Regions from separate parts of the Halobacillus ihumii genome, predicted to be linked through region 2. Evidence: a T-box and tRNA genes for the amino acid it is inferred to sense, from the RefSeq annotation. Region 2 holds a T-box; the other holds one or more tRNA genes.
What was found. The T-box of region 2 lies ahead of argS (arginine--tRNA ligase). A T-box ahead of a tRNA ligase gene usually reads a tRNA of that ligase, here a tRNA-Arg.

Region 1 (4,861 bases), 2.7 Mb from region 2:
AATTTGGTAGTGAGGATTGCGTTTGAATAGACTGGGGCGATTACTTTCCAGTAATTAGGTTATTACTTATAATCGCACTTTAGATCTCCACGTTAGACATGGTGGTGGACCCTCCGATTTCTCTCGGCGTCATCGCGCGCAAATTCCTTCGTTTGACCTGACCATGTGTGGATGCCGGAAATGCTCCTTAAGTGGGTCTAAGCCCTTATGGTTAAAATAACGACCGGCTTCTCCGTGCTTCAATTGTGAAATCATTAAGAAAAAGACAAAAACTAAAGTTCTTCCGACTTAAGCGACTTCCTGTACACTTGGTAACTGAGGAATATCTCGAATCATGCGTTCTTCACTAAAAGAACACTTTCGTGTTCCAATCACAAAGAATATCTTGATGAGCTTACGACTTAGGGCAATAAACGACTGTTTTCCTGTCAGTGGGTTCTTGGAACGATTCTTATAATATGTATGTAAGGTTTTGAATCCTTCGTTATGAAAAGACAACGGTCGAGCGACTTGATACAAAATGGACCGTAACCTTCTACGTCCCCGTTTCGTAATGGTCGTCTTCCCTTTAAACAGACCGGATTGATTCATTTTTAAATTGAGTCCCGCTAATTTGATAATTTGGCGTGGATCTCTGTAGTTAGAAAGATCACCAACTTCAGCGAAAAAACCGGCTACTGTCATGGCACTAATGCCTTTCATCGCGATCATACGATCAGATCCAGGCACGTGAAGAACCAGGTTTTCAAGTTGAGTTTCAATAGCTTCGAGGCGTTCTTTTAACGCTTGATATTGATCGACGAGATAACGAAATTCTTGACGGGCCATGCGTAGCCCCACGGTCAAGCCTACACTGGATGAAGCACTTGCTTCAGCTGACGCATGCGCTTTAATCCAATCGCTCGTTTAGCTGACTTTTTGACTTTCCTAAGAAGTTATTCTTCCGTTTTTTGATCAATATCCTCAGGAAGATAGCCATGTTCCAAGAGGTGTAACGCAGCCTTCCCAGTCCAGTCCTTAAATACCGTTATGAATTCCGGAAAATATCGATCCAGCGTATTATGCATCTGAGCTTTGATCGAAGAAAGATCCTCTTGGATCATGTCATAAAGTTTGATTCCTTCCCGTAACTCGGCGTACACATCCTCCGGTAAAATCGGTGCGTGATACCGACCATTACGCACGACCTGAGCGATGACTTTCGCATCCTTTGTATCATTCTTGGTGGGGGAATCATCATCGAGTTCTTTGGAGCGTTTTACCTTCATCGGATTGACGACAACGGGTTTCTCACCCTGAGCTTTTAAGTAGTAGGCTAAGTTAAGCCAATAATGACCTGTAGGTTCCATCCCGATCAGAAGTTTAGGGCGTCCGGTTTCTTCAGCTAAACCTGCCGTCCACTTCAGTAAATCATTGAATCCTTGCATCGTATTGGAGAAGATGAGTCGTTTGGATAAGTCTCTTCCTCGATCATCAATTGCGCGAGCGACGTGTTTGTGCTTCGCCACATCGACATCGATAATTAACGTCTGTTCATTGATTTGCGCAAGGCGCTCATTTTGTGTAAAATCCATAGTAGAAGTCTCCTTTTGGTACTTAATTCGAGGTCATGCATGACACTCTCTATCGTACCAAGGGGACTTTTTTTATGCATCTGGATCCTACCTCGATTTTCCCTCAAATTTCTTCCTTACAGGAATGCTCCTTATTCAAAAGTGATTAAGCTTTTTTGATTAGCGTCCCAGGCAGGATTCGAACCTGCGACCCACAGCTTAGAAGGCTGTTGTAGGCACCCTAATTAGGTAGCATCTAAACGCTTAAATCCCTGTTAAATCAAGGGTTCCCGGGATTGATTCCAATAGAAATTAACGTAATTGGGGCAGAAACAATTAAATTCTGCCCCAATTCTGCCCCAAACTCAGTATTTATATAATCATGTTTTTGATTTCTCAGCATTCATCATGGGTAATATCTAATTCCACAACAAACATTACTGCTCTGCCTACACAAAAGAATGTTAGATAAATATAAAAATTACAATTTCATAGATTTTCGAAAAGGGTTCATTGGAACGTATGGAGGGTATTACCGTAATGGGAGTAGTAGTTGCGGAAGAAGTAGGACTGAAACTAAATTGAGATATCTTCTTGTTATTAAGTTCCCTTTTTAATAGCTATTCGGCATTTAACCTTATTAGGTCTAGTACAATATCTGTGGAATAATTACAGGTGGACTGAGGTTATTACTGAATATGAAGCATCAAGGGAAGGAAACTAATTTACTATCTTGAGGATAATTATGTTTTGCCTGCAGTTGTTTTGATCAGTGAACTTCTCCACTTATATCTTACAGATGCATCTAAAGTGGAGAGGGAGTCTAGAATCGAAGATTTAAAAGAAAGAATAGAAGTCCTGAGAGTGAAAATGTATAAAACGTATGAAAATAACCCGAATGACCCGCAATTAATTACTATTTCCCAATCGCTGGATAAACTTTTAAATGAGTTGGAACGTACGACGCAAAATGAGGAAAAGTAAAATAATAATCATTTAAGGTGATTATTCCTTAACTTGTAATTCTCATAATGACAGAGGATGTAGAAGTTTCCATGTACCTACTTTAGTCTTTCGTGATAGGTTATTTCTCGTATGTTAGTCCAGTATTCTTATCAAGAATACTGGACTTTTACTTTTGCGGTATTGTTTAAATTTTTTTAAAGGTGTTACAATCTTATATTACTTTAATCGAGTTTCTTCATATATATAATCTCTATAAAAAAGTAACACTAATAATATCCTCAAACTTAATGATGATATCTTCTTTATTTAATTTAGTGCATCTAATCTTCTTTGTGTATAATATTTTAAAATTAAATTATAGCATAAATAAATTATTTTGTCAAGTCATAATCAATTAAGAAGGAAATAACATAAAGGAATAAATATAAGATGAACTTATCGTTATCGTTATTCAAGAAAGGGGCGAAATTCTGAAGCAAAGGATCACACTCCTTCTTTATAGAAAGGGTGCCTTTTTGAATAGCCATCTCCAATGAAACAATAATGTACATATATAGCTTTTCCTTGGGTATACTAAATACACATTTACTCATAACTAGATTAAGGAGGTAATCCTTATTCATATACTTATAATAATTTGGGCCGTTTTAGCTGCATGGCGCTGGGCAGATTGGAATCTCTTCCGTAATTTCCATGCAACGATCCTCTATATGTCATCAATGAATTTACTATATTTATTATTAACTTCTGACTACCGTTTATGGATTGAACAATCAAATTTAGGTCTCCCCCATACCTTAATAGCTTTGTTATACACTTTTATTGTTTTCCCTTGTACGGTAATGCTGTTCCTTTCAAATTATCCAGACAAGCTTGGATCTCAAATTTTGCACATTGGAAAATGGATCATTATCTACATAGGGACTGAATGGGTCGGCCACCTATATGGCTTTGTGTATTATACACATGGTTGGTCTTTGGTCTGGTCACTCCTATTTTTGATCGTCATGTTTCCCATGTTAAGACTTCATCACAAAAGACCTATTTTGGCTTATCTCATTTCATTAATTATTATTGCCTTTTTACTTGACTGGTTCGATGTTCCTTGGAAGAGTCTTTAGTTTTGTTGGGATAAGGAGGTTTATGGTGGAAATCATCTTGCTAATTATTTTCTATATACTTGGAACCATACTATTCTTGGTTTCCTTAAAAAAAGCACCACGGAAAGATTGGCTGTTAATATATTTTATTACTGCTTACTTTGCTGTATTCTTGGGAAATTTACTAGTTGATTATCATCTCTTAAAATACCCAGTAACAATATTTAAACATCTCAAAGGCAGTGTGCTTTTTGAGTTTCTATTATTCCCCGTTATTTGCGTTTATTATTACCAAACAACCTATCACTCCCATATTTCTGGGGTCATTTTGCAGGCAGTAGTATATAGTGGAGGTCTGACCCTTGTGGAATTCTTTTTAGAAAAATACACTAATTTAATTAAATACCTCCAATGGGAGTGGTACTTTACTTGGATAAGCGTGTTCATTTTTATGATTGTTGTTCGTTCCATCATGGGACTGCTCAATAATAAAACCTAATGTTCTGTCAAGACTTTTGGAACCAAATAAAACGAACTAGAAGTAATTTGTAATCCCAAACCTTCCGTACTTTGTTGCAATAGCTATTTACTAGTGATATCGTTGTGAACGGTTTATACAGACTCAGGCGGATAGCCTAACTTATATTCGGAGATGAGAATTATAAGCTATTTAAAAGAACTGAATGGTGAAATAGAAAGATTGCGGAGTAAAATGTATGAAGAGTATCAGAGAGACCCTAAAAGCAAAGTAGCTTTAGATGTATCACAAACACTTAGATGAACTCCTAAACTACCTTCAAAAATTGACAAAAGAATTTGAAAAACCCCAACGTTAAAGTGAGGTTTAGTTTATGTTACCATGTCAAATTCTCGATCATAAGAACCCAACTCTACCCGGAGTTTTTCCCTTTCGAGGAATTCGCGTAAGTGAGATTCTAACAATGGAATATCCGATTGAAGGACTTTTCGATAGCAGAATGGCGTAGCTAGATATCGAACAATGATATGTCTCTCTCTGTTCTCTACATAAGTATAATGTATTTTAGGAGACCATATGAGGGGTATTCACGAGTACATCCAAACCCGTCATTTCTAATAATGTAATCCATTACTATTGCTACTTCCCTTTAAGCATTATTTTCTATGACTATTTTACCGCAAGAAATGTTTATGTGCATAAATAAAACACAATAAATTGAAACACTTCGAATTCAATGTATTTATGATACAATAGGTCCGGTT
Region 2 (17,194 bases):
CTTTCCCACGTACGGAATTCATACCCACTCTAAAAAATGATAAACACCATTATCCACGAATCCTGCGATAAAAGTAGGATAACTTAATAAGACGCAAAAAAAGGCAGCAAAAAAGTACTAAATGTAATAGAAAAACACTGTGAAATGCTCAATCGATTTCACGCTGCTTTATGCTTACCTGACCTTGTACAATGGAGTAAACCAGTGTGTCCTTCTCATTAAATTTAACAGTTTTTTCATAAGAAAGACCTGTTTTTCGTGCAACAAAAATGGAAGCAGGGTGATCAGGGTTAATCAAAGAAATTAACTTGTCAGAGCGAAGCTCATACAACCCATAGTTTTTAAACAGGATCGAAGCCTCCTTGGCAAAGCCATTGCCCCAATAGTTTGGGTGCAGCCAATAGCCGATTTCCAGTTGATTTTCCCCGTCTATCTCTTGATTTACTAATCCTGCATGGCCTATTAATTGATGGCTCGACTTAAGAGCCATTGCGTACAAGCCTATCCCTTCCTTGTACTGTGGGAAAAGCCAATTTTCCATACTGCTTTTGGCTTCTTGAAAGGTTTTTACTTTTCCCTTTCCGATATAGCGGACTACCTCAGGGTTCCCCCATAAAGAAGCATAAAAGTCGAGGTCATCCCTCGTATAGGGTCTGAAGATCAGCCGTTCACTTTTCAACATATATATTACCTCACTTTTCTAAAATTTTGATCACGAGGTAATCGCAATCACGCCATTTGTATTAGTACAAACAGGATAATGAAATCAAAGTTTCACAAGTATATAACAAGGGAACAGGTGAGAAAAGGGAGAAAGGAGATCAAAAATGACAGAACCCATTGAGATTTCGAAGATCCGTATTTATCAGGACCAACCGCCGAATCGCCGCGCTTATATCGGCAACTTTGAAGAGCCTTTTCATTACGGGATTCATGGTGGTGTGAAGGATTTTTACCAAAAGGAACCAGAAACTGAACATCCATCGACGCTTGACCATATTGTTGCAGCAGCTGCTGGCTGAATGATCGGGACACTTTCTGGCGCGCTGGAGGCGCGCAGCATACCAACGTATCCTGATAAACTGAAAGCAGATGCTGAGGGCACCATTGAGGCTCCTGAAGGTGTCATGAAAATTACACACATTCAAATTCATTTTCACGTAGAGATCCCAACAGGCAAACGGACTGAAGCCGAACGCGCCCTAAACGTGTTTGAACGTAACTGTCCAGTAGCGCAAACATTAAAGGGCAGTGTCCAAATTGATTATGATTGGGAGATCGAAGAACAAGATGCTTAAGCTAAAATAATAAGCCTGTTAACACAGGGATATGGTTAATTACGCCATATCCCTGTCAGCCGTATCAATACCTCTCATTTTGCTCATCATACAAAACAAGGAGGTGTGATACATGGCACAAGATGTTCTTTGTGAAGTAAATAACTGTAAGTATTGGGGTTCAGGCAACAAATGTAATGCAGACTCTATTTATGTAGTCAGTCACAAGGGTAAACATGCCCATCATAGTGAAGAAACAGATTGTAAAACATTTAAGCCAACCTCTTAACTATTTTTCAACAGGCGAGATCAGTTTCAGACTGATCTCGCCTGTTCATTATGCATTACTTATTAAAAAAGAGTACCATCCTATTCTTAAATGATCTAGTACCTTATCCAATGTTTTAATAAAAAACCGCCTCCCTATTAAGGAGGCGGCGCACACTGCATTTTATACAGTTCGACCTACATACTCATCTAGATCGATCTTAGATTTTTCTGCTAAAGTTTTGCCAAGAGACTCATCAGCATGGTAAAAGTTAGCAATCGCCCGTCCTACAATATTACGATCCTTAATTTGATCGAAGTCGCCAAGTAAGTTCCGGATTAACGCATCTTTCTTATCCTGATCATAACTTCGGTAAATTCGACCAGCTTGACCATAATAATTTGGTTTATCAATGATGGAACGTTCAATTTCTCCACTTAACGGCTGAGCAGGTTCTTCATAACCATCAATTGGCTTTGGCTCACCTTCGTGGCTGTTCGGTTCATAATTGGTATGGCTGATACCTGTGTTTTGAGCCATGAACCCTTCTTGCTGATTGTTACTTACACCCTTTTTCGGTCGATTAATAGGCAGCTGTAAATAATTTGGTCCAACGCGGTGACGCTGTGTATCTGAATAAGAGAATAAACGACCTTGAAGCAGCTGGTCCTCAGATGGCATCATTCCGGGGACGAGCACGCCTGGATTAAAGCCGACTTGTTCTGTTTCTTCAAAAAAGTTATCCACGTTTTTGTTTAAAGTCATGGTTCCGACAAGCTCCCATGGCACGTCCTCTTCTAACCAATCTTTGGTGGCATCTAAAGGATTAAAGTCAAAGTCATCCAATTCATCTGGACGAAGCACCTGCACATACAGATCCCACTCAGGGTAATCCCCAGACTCAATCGCATTATATAAATCTACAGTTGCATGGTTGAAGTCTTTCCCTTGAACTTCCTGAGCCGCATCAGGGGTTAAATTTTTAATTCCCTGCTTCGTCACCCAGCGAAGCTTAATATAGAACGTTTCACCGTGTTCATTGTACCATTTAAACGAATGTACACTGGAACCGCGCATATTGCGATAGGTTGCTGGAATTCCTTCATCTGTAAACAAGTGAATCATCATGTTCGTTGATTCTGGAGACAGGGACATAAAGTCCCAGTAACGAGCCGGGTCTTGAACATTTGTCACAGGATTCGGCTTCAGAGAATGAATAACATCAGGGAATTTAATAGCATCCCGAATAAAAAAGATTGGCAATGTGTTGCCTACAAAGTCATAATTTCCTTCATCCGTATAAAATTTAACTGAGAAACCGCGCGGATCTCGTGCTGTTTCTGGTGAGTGTTTTCCGTGTATAACGGTTGAAAAACGAGTGAAGACAGGAGTTTCTTTTCCTTCTTCCTGCAAGAAATCGGCTGTTGTATATTTTTTCATACTGTTCTTAGTAACAAAAACACCGTGTGCCCCTGCTCCTCGAGCGTGAACGACACGCTCTGGTATACGCTCACGATCAAAATGAGCGATCTTCTCAATCATTTGATAATCTTCCATAAGTATAGGACCATTTCTACCTGCTGTTTTGGAATTTTGGTTGTCAGAAATCGGCACACCTTGATTCGTCGTCATGCGTTTACGATCATTTTTTTCAGACATAATACCCTCTCTTTCCAAATAAGTAGTGGGGTGAATTCAAGAAAGTTCTCACCTCCTGCCTTCACTTTACCTATCTACCCTTGAGATAAAAGGTACAAACTTGTTTTTAATGATTATTATCTAAAAATTTATAAAAAAATTGCAGAATTCAGTCATATTACCTTCGATGTACTTCTAAGAGTTTCTTTTATCATCCTTTCTAAAAAAGCGACGGTGTCTGCATATTTAACTGCCGTTAACTCACCAGAGATCCATTTAAACTCATGAGCCAGCATCTTGGCAGCCTGAGTGGCAGCCGAGATATGATCGCTTACCGTAATATGCTGGTACACATCCTGAAGCTTCATTATCCATTCTTCTGGAAGCGACCGTTCAACCGTTTTTAAGCCGAGTTGAGCACGATCAGGACAGTAATGATGAAGCAGAATTCTCGCCACATTTACCATGACATCATTGAGCACCTTCACACACCAAAGATCGTTTCCCCGGTCAGCTGATTTTTTATATTGAAGCAGGAAAAACACAGCATCATCCACCGCATCTACAAATTCCTGTTCCGACAAACGCAAATGCTGAGTTGGACGGAATTTCTCCATTACTCCCTCCGGATCATACAACACTTTGAAATAATCTTTATGTGAAAGTGTTTTCTCCGTCACAGTAAATAAATCCATATGCAGCAGGTTATCGTATACGGTAATGATTTGCGGAGCTATAATGAAGATATCATCGCAAATGAGAATCTCCCGGTACTTCTCTAAGTGCTGCACTCGGTCCTGCAAAAAAGCTTTTTCGTCTCGTTCGTCTACCAAACAATACAAATCTACATCAGAATGCTCATCACTCTCCCCCCGCCCCATCGATCCTTTTAAGAAAACTGCTCTGACTCGTTCATCCTTCTCTAAACTCTCTGTCACGAGCTTAACCGCTTCATCTTGTCTCATTAGATAACCCCCTTTTAAAAATTCAGATTACATCATCGTACCACTAAAGGATTTTTCTTACAATCTAATAATGGAGTGATTTACTTTTGAAAAATCGAACCAAGACTATGACTCACACCCAATTGGAAACCTTACTCAACCGCCTGCACCTAAATCATTATAAACGAAGCGATGTCCAAGAACAGTATGTCAGACAGAAGGCCGGCCACTATGGAGAGTCCACCGCCGACCATTACCTTCAATATTTGCCTCAAGAACATTATCTCACCATTCAAGACCTCCGACTCTTCGATGGGATCCATTATTTCCAAATCGACGCAATGGTCCTTTGCCCGGAATTCATCTTGATTCTGGAAGTGAAAAACTACAAAGGAAAGCTTATCTTTGACCTCGAACATCAGCAGCTTTTTCGCAAGTATAACGACCAAATAGATACCTTCCCTGATCCTTTTTTACAAGTCGAACATCAGGCGATGCAGCTTCAGCGCTGGCTGGCTCAGTTTAACTTCCCTGAAATCCCTATTCGTTCTTTCATTGTGGTGGCAAGTCCGAATACTGTTATCAAAACTCACGGTCGTGACCGCCAACAATTTAACAAAAGAATCGTTCGCGCCAAGAATATTTACCATTCAGTAAATAAGCTCCACGCTAATTTTGAGAAGAGCATTTTGAAAATGGAACAAGTTAAGGATCTGGGAAATTGTCTGCAAAAAGGAAATACACCCTATCGAGGCAGAGCCATTTTAGAAAGATTTGATCTTTCTGTCGGACCTGGTCATGGGTGTACAATGCGCGAAATGTCTTCAATATCCAATGGTCCGGAAACGTGATCACTGGAGTTGCTTGAGATGTGGCTTTAAATCTAGAGATACTCATCTGGCAGCGCTTAAAGATTATCAGCTTCTAATCAGTAATGAGATTTCGAATCACGAATTTCGGAAATTTACAGGGATGAACTCGAGGAAAGTTGCCTGGAAATTGCTATCAGAAGTCTGTCTCCAACATTCTGGCCAAACAAAAGATCGAAAATATATGCTCGGTTTTCTTTAGGAAACAATCTTGTAGTGTTAGGGAACAATCTTGCTGAGAACGGGAACAATCCTGCAGTGTTAGAGAACAATCACTCCAGCTAGAGAACAATCCACCATCGTTAGAGGACAATCACTCCTCACTCCCCGAAAAAACATAAAAAAGGAAGGGAAACATTCGTTTCCCCTCCATTAAAATCATTTATCGAATTTGGCCGTCGCCTTTCATTAGGAATTTAACGGTTGTCAGTGCCGGTAATCCCATTGGACCACGAGCATGCAATTTTTGAGTTGAAATACCGATTTCTGCTCCAAATCCTAAAGCACCGCCATCTGTGAAACGTGTTGATGCATTGTGATATAAGGCCGCTGCATCAACAAGGCTTAAGAAGGTTTGAGCCACTTTGTTATCTTCGGTTACAATTGCTTCTGAATGCTTCGTTCCATAAGTCTCGATATGGGCGATTGCCTCAGTAAGATCATTAACTGATTTCACAGCGATATCTGTGCTGAGATATTCGTTAGCCCAGTCTTCCTCGCCTGCAAGTACAGCTCCTGGAATAACGCTCATCACGTGCTCATCCCCATGAACGGAAATGCCGTTCTGTTGGAAGGCATCCACAAGAGCTTCGCTATTTTGTGCAAGCCAGTCTTTATGAACGATAACCGTTTCGGCTGCATTACATACTGCAGGGCGATCCGTTTTGGCATTCACTAAAATGTTGATCGCTTTTTCAACATTAGCTTCCTTATCGATATAAATATGGCAATTGCCGACCCCGGTTTCAAGAACCGGAACAGTAGCATTTTCAACCACAGCTTGAATCAGCTTGCCGCCGCCACGCGGGATTAATACATCGACGTGTTCCTTCATCGTAAAGAGCTGATTAGTTGCGGCACGGTCTGTACTGGCAATGAATTGCACAGTTTCTTTAGGAATCTTCGTCTCAGAAAGTCCCTTATGAATAACGTCTACAATCGCCTGGTTAGAATTGATGGCCGAAGATCCGCCTTTAAGAATAATAGCATTGCCGGACTTAAGTGCAAGCCCAGTTGCATCAACCGTTACATTCGGGCGTGCTTCATAGATCATGCCGATAACACCAAGAGGTACAGTCACTTTTTCAACTTGGAGACCATTTTCGAGTTTCCAATCCGAAAGAATGTTACCCGTTGGATCATCAAGCTTAGCTACTTCACGCAATCCTTCAGCAAAATCCTTGACCCGCTCTTTTGATAAAGACAAGCGATCCATAAAAGCATCTGAAAATCCTTTCTCACGGCCGTTCGCAAGATCCTTTTCATTGGCTGTCAAGATCGTTTCGTATTCTCTTTCCAACACATCTGCCAGGTGGAGGAGTGCTGCATTTTTCTCTTCCGCGGAAAGTACCATTAACTTTTTAGAAGCTTTTTTGGCCTCCATTGCTTGTTCCTCAACGTTCACATTACTTTTTATTAGTGTCATCCAAGACCTCCTTGAGTTATTGATCCCTCATCAAAGCAGGGAAATGGTGCTGGTGAATGGTTCAACGAACATGATCAGTCTTTCTTACACACCTACTGGTAGTGAAACTTCCAAGTGGCAAACTAAATCTTTACTTTCAATGGCTGCCAGCTCATACGATTCAAGTTCTGGATCTGTTAATCCGATCATTTCCTCTAATTGTTCTGAAGAATAGTTCACGACGCCAAGACCTATTTCTTCACCTTCTAGGTCATGAATACGGACAACAGCCCCTTTTTTGAAGCGGCCATTTACATGATGAACATTCATTGGCAGTAAGCTCTTCTTCATATCTACAATCGTTTCTCTCGCACGATGATCGATCGTTACTTCCCCTTCAGGACCAGAGTTAAACGCAATCCATTGTTTCTTCTGATTTAAATTTTCTTGATCTGGAGTTGGCTCAAAATAAGTTCCGACGGCGTTTCGATAAACAGCATCATATACGATGTTATTCGTACTGGCTTTTCCTAAATAGGAGGAGATGCCTGAAGCCATCGCAATTTTAAAGGCATCAATTTTAGATTTCATGCCGCCAGTACCCACGTCGCTGCCAGGATCGCCGGCTGCTTCTTCGATTTCTGGTGTGATTTCGTACACGCGATCAAGCAATTTGGCATTCGCATCTTTTCTAGGATCTGCATCATAAAGCCCATCAATATCAGATAAGATGATCAGGTCATCTGCATCCACAAGACCCGCTACTTTAGCAGAAAGTGTATCGTTGTCGCCGAATTTCAAGCGGTCGATCGTAATAGTGTCATTTTCGTTTACAATCGGAATAATTCCCCGTTCCAACAACACATTAATCGTATTGCGCGCGTTATTATAACGGTTCTCATCTGAGAAGTCGCTGCGAGTAATCAGAATTTGAGAACCCATATATCCATGTGATAAAAATAGGTCAGAATAGGATTCCATCAGCAGTCCTTGACCAATAGAAGCGGCAGCTTGTTTTTCAGGTAATGAACTAGGACGTGATAAGCAGCCAAGCTTACGGTACCCTGCTGCCACTGCGCCTGACGATACAAGAAGTACTTCATGCCCATCGTCCTTAAGCTCTACAACTTCATCGACAAGTTTTTCGAGTTTGCGGCGGCTGATTTCCCCGTGAAGACTCGTTAATGAACTGCTTCCAATCTTAATTACTACACGTTTCTTATTTGTCTCGTTAACCAACTTATCACTCCTATTTCTACGTTGTGTTTCATTTATATCAAATTCGTTCTGAATTTCAGTTATTTCTGACCGACAAGCATGCCTTCCAATTCTTTACTCATTTCCTTTGAACGGCTTGCTGCACCTTTTATCGCTGCGGAAATTGCGTTTCCTCCGCCTGCTCGATTTAATGCATCAAGTCCTGCTGCAGTTGTTCCGTTTGGTGACGTAACATTTTCTCGCAGTTCGGATGGCGTAATATCCTGCTCAAGCATCATTTTTGCTGCTCCAAGCAAAGTCTGAGCCCCAATCTCTCTTAACGTTTCCCGATCTAAGCCTTCAGCACTTCCTGTTTCTTCAATGTGTTCCATCAAATAGTAGAAGTAAGCAGGTCCGCTTCCTGCAATCCCTGTAAATACATCCATTTTATCTTCTTCTATGACGAACACTTCTCCAATAGACTGCAGTAATTCTTTCGCTACCAGCACATTATCCATTCCAGCGAAATTCCCCGGACACACAGCAGTCGCTGACTCTCTGAGCATGCTTGATGTGTTCGGCATCACACGAATCACTTGCTGTTCTTCATTCAGGCGTTCTTCCATATAAGAAGTGGAAATACCTGCAAGTACAGATACCAACACTTGATTTGGTGTGATCTTATGTCTTAAATCTTCAAGAACAGCATCAATATCTTTTGGCTTCATAGCTAAAATAAATTGATCTACTTCTGAAAAATTTAATTCATCTTTTAAAACTGTCCGTACACCGTATTTATCTTCAATCTCATTTAGACGATCTCGATTACTTCTATTCGTAACAATAATTTGTTCGGCAGGAATATTCCCGGATTCAACCATTCCAGAAATCATAGCTTCTGCCATTGATCCTGCACCTAGAAAAGCAATCTTTTGTTTGATCATATGAGTTAATCTCTCCCGTTCGCATTTTTTGTTCGCTCTTTAATATGACGTTTTTCATCATAACACTTGGGAAATGTATATCAAGGGTTATAAAACAAGTCATGCCTATAAACTCCAATTAGTGAGCGTAAGCGGTTTCATGGAGAGATATTTGCGATTCATCCTTTCTCATCGCAATTAATGAAGTTACAAGCGAATATATGGAGATTTATTTTTTTACAAAAAAAGGGTAATCCCTCAATGGCAGTAATTCGCATAATATTCTAACAATTAATCTAACCCGAAAAAATACCCCACTGCTTTAAGAGTAGGGTATTGATTAATTCAAGGCCTGACTATATTTAGCTAATTGTTGGCGAAGTTCTTCAATCGGTACAAAATGAGCTTTCCGAAAAAGCTCCCTCCCTTTTGAAAAAACAAGGACTGCCGGCACCGTAAATACTGCAAGTAACCCTGCTACCTCTTTTACTTCATCCGAATCCACATGTATAGATGTGATAAGCGGGTAGTCTTCCAGGACTCTTTCAATTTGAGGGAGCAAGCTATGACAGACAGAGCATCCTTGATGTGAAACATAAATCAAAGAAAGCTGTTCTTGCTCTATCACGGTTTCTATCTCTGTTCTAGAATAGACTCGCTTCAGAACAATCACCTCATTTACTATAATGTTACGGCAATTATAATGAAATATCGGACTGTTCGGCAATTATGAGGCAAGTATTCTTATATAAATAGAAAGTCTATAAATTAGTCACTGCAGTTGTTGTGGAGGATTCTGACCGCGCCCTTTATCTTCAACCTCTTTAAAAATATCGTTTCCACTCGCAGAAGAGGACGCCTGCAGTCCTGCGTTTGAACCTAATGATTCTTTCAGAGTAATGAGCTCGTTTTTCAAATCATCAATATCCTGTTTCGTGGCAGGTTTTTTATCATCCTTCAGTTCATATCCGACTTGGCCATTCGGTTCAAGTGTTGCCGATTTCAAATCGGTTATGGATGACACATTCTGCTGCCGAAGCTTCATCTCAAGCTGATCAACCGTAAATCGAAGCTTCTTTAAATTTTTCTCCTGAAGCTGACCATTACTAATAATAAGTACAGATTGCCCGGTGATAAACTTTTCAAACCAGTTCATCTTCACTTCACTATATTCGATTACAATAAGTGTTAACACGAGCACGGCTCCAACGCCGAACGTTACCCAAATATTTTTACCAGCAACAGGTTGAATTAATAAGGAACCGATCCCAATCATAATGACCGTTTGAGCCAGTGTCATTTGTGAAATTGACTTTCTCCCGGCTACTCGTAGAATTAACGTTCCTACTACTATAATAAGTATTGCTTTCCATATCCAATCCCACTCCATATTCATCCTCCTCGTCCTGTTATTGTCCCTTATTAAACATGAACTATTCTCGAAAAAGGCATTGCAATCCCATTTAGACTCCGTTATAATCTTCTCAATATCTCAAATTCCAGGATAAAGAGAGTAACTCTTGTGTCGTCATTTAAGCGAGTCAGGGATGGTGTAAGCTTGACGGACTGCCAACGAGTGAACCGGACTTTTAAGAAGCTGCTCTGAACTCAAGTAGGAGCTGCCGGGGATAACCCCCGTTATCAATTTCAAGTGGCTGTTTTCAGCTATAAGAGTGGTACCGCGAGCCAACCTCGTCTCTTCAGGGAGACGAGGTTTTTTTTATATTAAGGAGGAATTTATAATGGAAAAACACACCCTTGCCCTGCAATTATCCCATCTGCTCGGAGAAGAATTCAGCCGTGATTGGGTCTACTCGCTAATTGAAATCCCTAAGCAGGAAAAACTCGGTGACATGGCCTTCCCATGTTTTCAACTCGCCCAATCATTTCGTCAATCGCCAGCAAAAATAGTTGCCCAACTTGCGCCGCGATTGCAGCATGACCTATTTGTGAGCGTTCAACCAAACGGCGGATATATCAACATCTTTTTAAACCAGCGTGTCCTTACTGAACAGACACTAAAGCAAATCCTCACTGAAAGCACGGACTATGGCTCCCATCAGGTTGGAGCAAATCAGAATGTTGTACTGGATATGTCTGCGCCGAATATTGCCAAACCATTTTCCATGGGTCATCTTCGTTCGACCGTGATTGGCAATGCATTAGCGAATCTCGCAGAAAAATGCGGGTATGACACGATGAAGATTAATTATATTGGCGACTATGGTACACAGTTTGGCAAACTGCTTGCGGCTTATCAGCACTGGGGAGATGAGGAGCAAATTCGCACTAATCCGATCCCTGAACTTACGAAAATATATGTGAAATTTCATGAGGAGTCAGCGCATGACGCTTCCCTTGTTGAAGAAGGACGTCATTGGTTTAAGAAACTTGAGCAAAACGATGCTGAAGCCGTAAAACTCTGGAAATGGTTTAAAGAGGCTTCCCTTGAAGAGTTTAATAAAATTTATGACTTGCTTGGTGTAACCTTTGATCTTACACGCGGAGAGGCCTACTACAATGACAAAATGGACAGTACGGTGCAACTATTGAAAGAAAAGGGCTTATTAACAGATTCCGACGGAGCAAAAGTCGTGCGCTTGGATGATGAAGGTCTTCCTCCCTGTTTGATTAAGAAAAGCAATGGCACAACCATTTATGCGACACGCGACTTGACAGCAGCCATGGACCGCTACAACAGCTATCGATTTGACGAAGCTCTCTATGTAGTCGGTCATGAGCAAACGCTGCATTTTCAACAAATCAAACATGTGCTTACGAAGTTGAACCTGCCCTGGGCTCAGGATGTCAAACATATTCCGTTTGGGATGATGCTTCAGAATGGTTCCAAAATGTCGACCAGAAAGGGCAAAACGATTTTACTGGCAGAAGTCCTGGGAGAGGCAATTGACCAGGCGAAAGCAAATATTGAGGTGAAAAATCCAGGCCTGGCTCATAAGAATGAAGTAGCGAAACAGGTTGGAGTTGGTGCGGTGATTTTTCACGATTTGAAGCATGATCGTCGTAATGATGTGGAGTTTTCGCTTCAAGATATGTTGACATTTGAAGGCGATACGGCTCCCTATTTGCAATATGCTTACGTACGCGCCCAGTCGATTCTTGAAAAAGGTGAATTTGTACTGGAAGATGCAGAGGTTTCTCTTGATGACCCGAAAGCATGGACAGTTGTGAAGCAATTACGTCTTTTCCCTGAGCTAGTTAAACGAGCTTATTCAGAATACGATCCTTCCAAGATTGCTCGCTATTTACTTGATTTAGCTAAAGCGTTTAATAAGTATTATGCGGGGACTAAAATTTTGCAGAAAGAACAGCTGCATGCACGTCTGACCCTTGTTCACAGCTTTTCGGTTGTTTTAAAGGAAGGACTGCGTCTGCTTGGCATTCAGGCACCGAAAAAAATGTAGCAGGAGTGTGGAAAATGGACTGGTTAAAAAATAATCATAAGAAGCTTTTACTAATTGGAATTGACGGCTGCGGAGGCGCTGGGAAAAGCACGTTGGCTGAACACATGATGACAATTTCTGAAAAAGGGACTGTCATTCACATGGATGACTTCTACCTTCCTTCCAGCCGAAGAGTCCACCCTCCGGACATTGGCGGACACTTTGATTGGAAACGGATGCGTGATCAAGTTCTTGAGCCCTTATTTCAAAAGCGCTCTGCCTGTTATCAACGATATGATTGGGATAACGATAAGCTGGCTGAATGGCATGACGTTCCTCCATTTGGCGTAATTGTCATCGAGGGCTGTTACGCGACACGCGATGAGCTGAGGCATTTCTATGATTATACGGTCTGGGTGGACTGTCCGCGAGAGCTCCGTCTTAAGCGGGGGCTGGAGCGTGACGGGGAGGAAGCCTTATCCTTCTGGCTTGACTGGATGGAACAAGAAGATCGTTATCAAGATAATCAGCGTCCTAGAACTAAAGTTGATTGGGTAATCGACGGATCAGAAAAAATTGAAACAAAATGATATCTTTCGTTCGTAACTTTACGTATAATAGTAGTTTGTTAGGAAGCTAAGTAAAGGAGCATATTTATGGAAGGAACGAACAAAACAAATTACGAATTTCTCGCTGATGATCCAAATTTCAGTGTAAAACCCGTCATGATCTCGCTTATTATTGGTGCGTTTTTTGCCATTTTAAATGAGACACTGCTTAATATTGCCTTAACAACGCTGATGGCTGAATTTGGCCTCTCTGCAACAACTGTCCAATGGATGGTAACAGGATTCATGCTTGTGATGGGAATTCTAATCCCTATTTCTGCATTGATGCTGCAATCGTTCACGACGAGGCAAATGTTTATGGGTACTATGACCGTCTTCACGATCGGAACTGTCATTTGTGCCTTAGCACCAACATTCCCTGTATTATTAGCGGGCCGCCTCATACAGGCCGTTGGTACAGGGTTATTAATTCCGATTATTTTTAACACATTCTTGTTAATCTTCCCACCCGAACGACGCGGAGGTGTGATGGGAATGGTCGGCCTTGTCATTATGTTTGCGCCCGCGATCGGTCCGACCCTCTCAGGAATTATTGTGGAACATTTGGGCTGGAGATTTCTCTTTATAACGGTTATACCATTTGCGCTTTTCTCCATGGCCTTTGCCTATAAGTTTTTGAAAAATGTCGGTGAAGTCACGAAACCTAAAGTTGATATTCTATCCATTCTGCTTTCGACTCTCGGGTTTGGCGGAATTGTCCTCGGGTTTAGTCTTGCCGGAGAAGATGGAGCCGGTTTTTTAGATCCCGTGGTCCTTACCCTTATTATTGTTGCGGTGGCAGCTTTAATCCTGTTCACAATCAGGCAATTAAAGATAGAAGAACCTCTTCTCGATGTTCGAGTCTTTAAATATCCGATGTTCACGCAAGCTGTTCTTTTGTTTATCATCATCATCATGGCGATGTTCTCATCTGAAATTATCCTGCCGATGTTTATGCAAGGCCCGCTTGCGTTAACGGCAGCGGCTGCAGGACTCGTACTCTTGCCAGGCAGCTTGTTGAACGGACTGATGTCGCCTGTGATGGGGAAACTTTTTGATAAATACGGACCTAGAAAATTAATGATTCCGGCTGCAGCAATCTTGACCGCCACCATGTTCTCGCTCAGCCAGGTTGGAACCAACACACCAATTTACGTGATCATTATCAGCTACATGCTGTTGATGCTGTCAGTTTCAGCAATGATGATGCCAGCCCAAACAAACGGTTTGAATCAGCTGCCGAAACAACTTTACCCGCACGGCACAGCCATTATGAATACGCTGCAGCCCGTCTCCGGAGCAATTGGTGTTTCTGTCTTTATCAGTATCATGACAGCAAGACGTGAAGGCTTTTTAGCAAATGCAGCTTCACCTGATTCCCCGGCTGCACAGTCCCAATCGATGGTAGCGGGGGTTGAGCTTGTATACTCAATTGCGTTTGCGCTGGCTTTAGCCGGGTTTATACTTACTCTTTTCGTTAAACGGGCGAAGCCGGACGATGTGGCCCATCAGCAAATTTAATCCTTTCATAGGTTATGTCTAGATAGGTTGCAAAGATTGATTTTTAACAAAAACAAACTCTATACTAGGGAGTTTTTCTGGCTGGCGGGAAACTATCGCCAGCCACCTTTTTTTCACTCTACTACACCACATTTATCTAGTTTCAATCTAGAAAGGAACCGCAAGATGAAATAGAAATGATAATGATACATAAAAAAGATTCTCCTCCACACTAGCAAGGTTTAACTAGGTGGAGGAGAATCTTTTTCGATTATACGGAATACCGTAGAAGTAAATATCGCGAGACTCCTGCGGAAAGCGAGTGATATATTCTCCCGCGATGGGAAGATAATAAAACTTGTAGAAAACCTGGTTTTTATCTACAAGCTGAGAAACTCACTTCTCAGGAGTTTGTCTTTTTTTACATGTAGAAAAAGGAAATGAATAGACTATAAGAAATGGATATTCTACACCTGTGATTCATAATCCACATAGAAAGAGCTGGTTAGGTTGAAAACCATACTGTTTCAGAATTCTGTAGAAAATCAGATGCCGTACAGTGAAGTGTTTTCCCATATTTATTCGTTTATGAAGCACGATCCTAGAGGGAATTACAAACTTATGCTCGGAACAGATTCTCAAATTCATGAGAGTCACACGTTATTTATTACGGGAATTGTCATTCAACGAATTGGCAAAGGGGCCTGGGCATGCTTTCGCAAAGTAACTGTCCCCAGGTGTATGACTGTACTGCACGAACGAATTTCCTATGAAACAACTTTAACGGAAGAAGTTGCCTCCCTCTTTACGAAAGAGTACATTGATGCCCTTATTCAGATCGTGCTCCCACACATTTATAAAGGAGCAAGTTTTATGGTAGAAGGCCATATTGACATCGGTGCTGGGGAGCGAAATAAAACCCGTGTGTATGTCAATGAGATGATGGCACGGATCCAATCTTTAGGGCTCGAACCAAAAATAAAACCGGACTCCATGGTAGCCAGCAGCTATGCAAACAAATTTACTAAGTAATCATTGAAGGTCCGATTTAGAACAGCATGATACCAACAGAAGAGTTACCATCCTACAGGATTTGTGATTACAATAAGAGGACTTTAGACAAGCAGGGGATTCAATGACCTATTTAAGCAAAGTGTGCCTCATGCTTCCTCTGCCATTTGCTGATTACTAGTCTCGTGTTTCTTTTTCGGCTTTCGAGTAGCCAAATAAACTCCGGCGAAAATAATCAGCAGTCCGATTGCTAAATTCTTCGTAATCGGTTCATCAAGCAGCACGTATCCCCAGATCATGGCAGTAATAGGTACAAGATAAGTGACCGATGCTGCGAATTCCGCACTGCTGTTTTTAACAATGTAGTAAAAGATAAGATGGGCAATCCCGGATCCGAAGCACCCCAGACCAATAATGGCGAACAAAATAAGAGGATCTGCTAATATGGCCGGCTTTAAATTAGCTGTAGTCCCAGTAAATATCGTGCCGATGAGGCCTACGAGAGCGCCAGCAGCTAGTGAACATGTGGTTAACAGCAAAACACTAGTGGCTTGCAAGTGTTTTTTTGTGTATTGTGTGGCAAACCCATAAGAAATAGTGGTCAATACCATAGTTCCTATCCCCACGAAACTCTCATGAAACAACTGTCCGACATTAAACTCCATTAGTACAAGAATACCCGCAAACCCTAATCCAATTCCCAGCCATTGGCGCTTTTTTAACACAATCGAGAAAAAAAGAAATCCAACTAGTCCGGTAAAAATTGGCGTTAAGGCATTTAATACAGCTGCTGTACTGCTATTAATCTGTGTTTCACTTAAAGCAATCAGTCCCCAAGGAAGGCCTGCATTAAAGACACCGACAACAAGCATCGGCTTCCATGGTATTGGTTTTACTATTTTCTTTCTTTTCATCCAAAGAAAGGGAAACAAGATGACCACAGCTGCAGAACATCTCAGAAACACAGTTCCCCATGGTCCTGCAGGTTCAAGCAGCCATTTTATAAAAACAAAGGACATACCCCATATTAAACTGAGTCCAATTAAAGCACTATATAATTTCAACTTCCCACACCCCTCTCAGCAGAAAAAAATTACACCCCTTTCACGACTATGAAAAAGGTGCTTACCGTACAAAATTTAAAGCTCCTAAATTATAACTCTGCCCCCTCACTCTTTAAACTAAATTGCTCAACAAAAGTTCACTAAACTTAAATATATGACTGGATTACAAATCCCGAAGATAAGGTATAATAGAAGTATAATAAACAAAGGAGTGGTGGTCATCATGTTCTCGATCTTAATGGCTGTCATCATTTTAGTGAGTATCATAGCACTCGTTGGAACACTGTACGTGGGAAGAAACGTCAACCAAACAATTGCTAAGTACGAGTCGGAAGGGTATTCTTCAGCGGAAGAAGCTGCGAGCCTCCAGTCTCATGGAAAAAGCACGAGCTTCCGCCTTCTAACTATTATTTACGGGATAACTTTTTTGATTGCTATCATCCTTATGGCCATCTTCATTTTTTAAAAAGGTATCCTCTATCTCTTCGGCAGGGCTGGTTGCCAGCCAGGCAATCCAGCCCGCCAGCACACCTGCCACTAATTTTCCAATAACCACAGATAAAATCATCTCTTTATTAACACTGGCGACAAACCCTATATGGCCGCCAAGCACAAACGCCCCGCTGACTGCAAACGCTGCGTTCATCACTTTTCCCCGCGTGTCCATTTCCTTCATCGTCGCAAGCATCGGAATGTGATGAGCAAGGGATGCAATAAACCCCGTCATAGCCAAAGAATTAATCCCAAGCTTTCGGCTAAATTTTCTCCACAATCGCTGTCCACGCTGATTAATAAACGTTACCATCGGATACGCACCTGCCAGCATGATTGTAATTCGGCCTACAATCCCTATCCCTTCCTCTATTG

Region 1: it has a tRNA-Arg gene. The T-box ahead of argS (arginine--tRNA ligase) is inferred to sense a tRNA for this amino acid. The anticodon was not compared.

The regions. Positions count from the first base shown of each region.
Region 1 covers NZ_CACVAO010000001.1:449,637-454,497, forward strand. The annotation lists partial or broken gene G6R08_RS02395 (IS110 family RNA-guided transposase) at 289-1,574, opposite strand; tRNA gene G6R08_RS02400 (tRNA-Arg) at 1,736-1,817, opposite strand; gene G6R08_RS02405 (aspartyl-phosphate phosphatase Spo0E family protein) at 2,304-2,537, shown strand; gene G6R08_RS22410 (CBO0543 family protein) at 3,155-3,640, shown strand; gene G6R08_RS02410 (CBO0543 family protein) at 3,663-4,118, shown strand.
Region 2 covers NZ_CACVAO010000001.1:3,102,154-3,119,347, reverse strand. The annotation lists gene G6R08_RS15460 (GNAT family N-acetyltransferase) at 149-682, opposite strand; gene G6R08_RS15455 (hypothetical protein) at 828-1,022, shown strand; gene G6R08_RS15450 (OsmC family protein) at 1,023-1,298, shown strand; gene G6R08_RS15445 (DUF1540 domain-containing protein) at 1,411-1,566, shown strand; gene G6R08_RS15440 (catalase) at 1,729-3,204, opposite strand; gene G6R08_RS15435 (nucleotidyltransferase domain-containing protein) at 3,357-4,148, opposite strand; gene G6R08_RS15430 (nuclease-related domain-containing protein) at 4,235-4,978, shown strand; gene G6R08_RS15425 (glutamate-5-semialdehyde dehydrogenase) at 5,379-6,641, opposite strand; gene proB (glutamate 5-kinase) at 6,726-7,859, opposite strand; gene proC (pyrroline-5-carboxylate reductase) at 7,919-8,761, opposite strand; gene G6R08_RS15410 (thioredoxin family protein) at 9,081-9,368, opposite strand; gene G6R08_RS15405 (DUF421 domain-containing protein) at 9,513-10,130, opposite strand; T-box leader at 10,233-10,443, shown strand; gene argS (arginine--tRNA ligase) at 10,483-12,165, shown strand; gene G6R08_RS15395 (uridine kinase family protein) at 12,180-12,734, shown strand; gene G6R08_RS15390 (DHA2 family efflux MFS transporter permease subunit) at 12,795-14,273, shown strand; gene G6R08_RS15385 (ribonuclease H-like YkuK family protein) at 14,802-15,284, shown strand; gene G6R08_RS15380 (DMT family transporter) at 15,413-16,327, opposite strand; gene eutH (ethanolamine utilization protein EutH) at 16,728-17,194, opposite strand, start outside.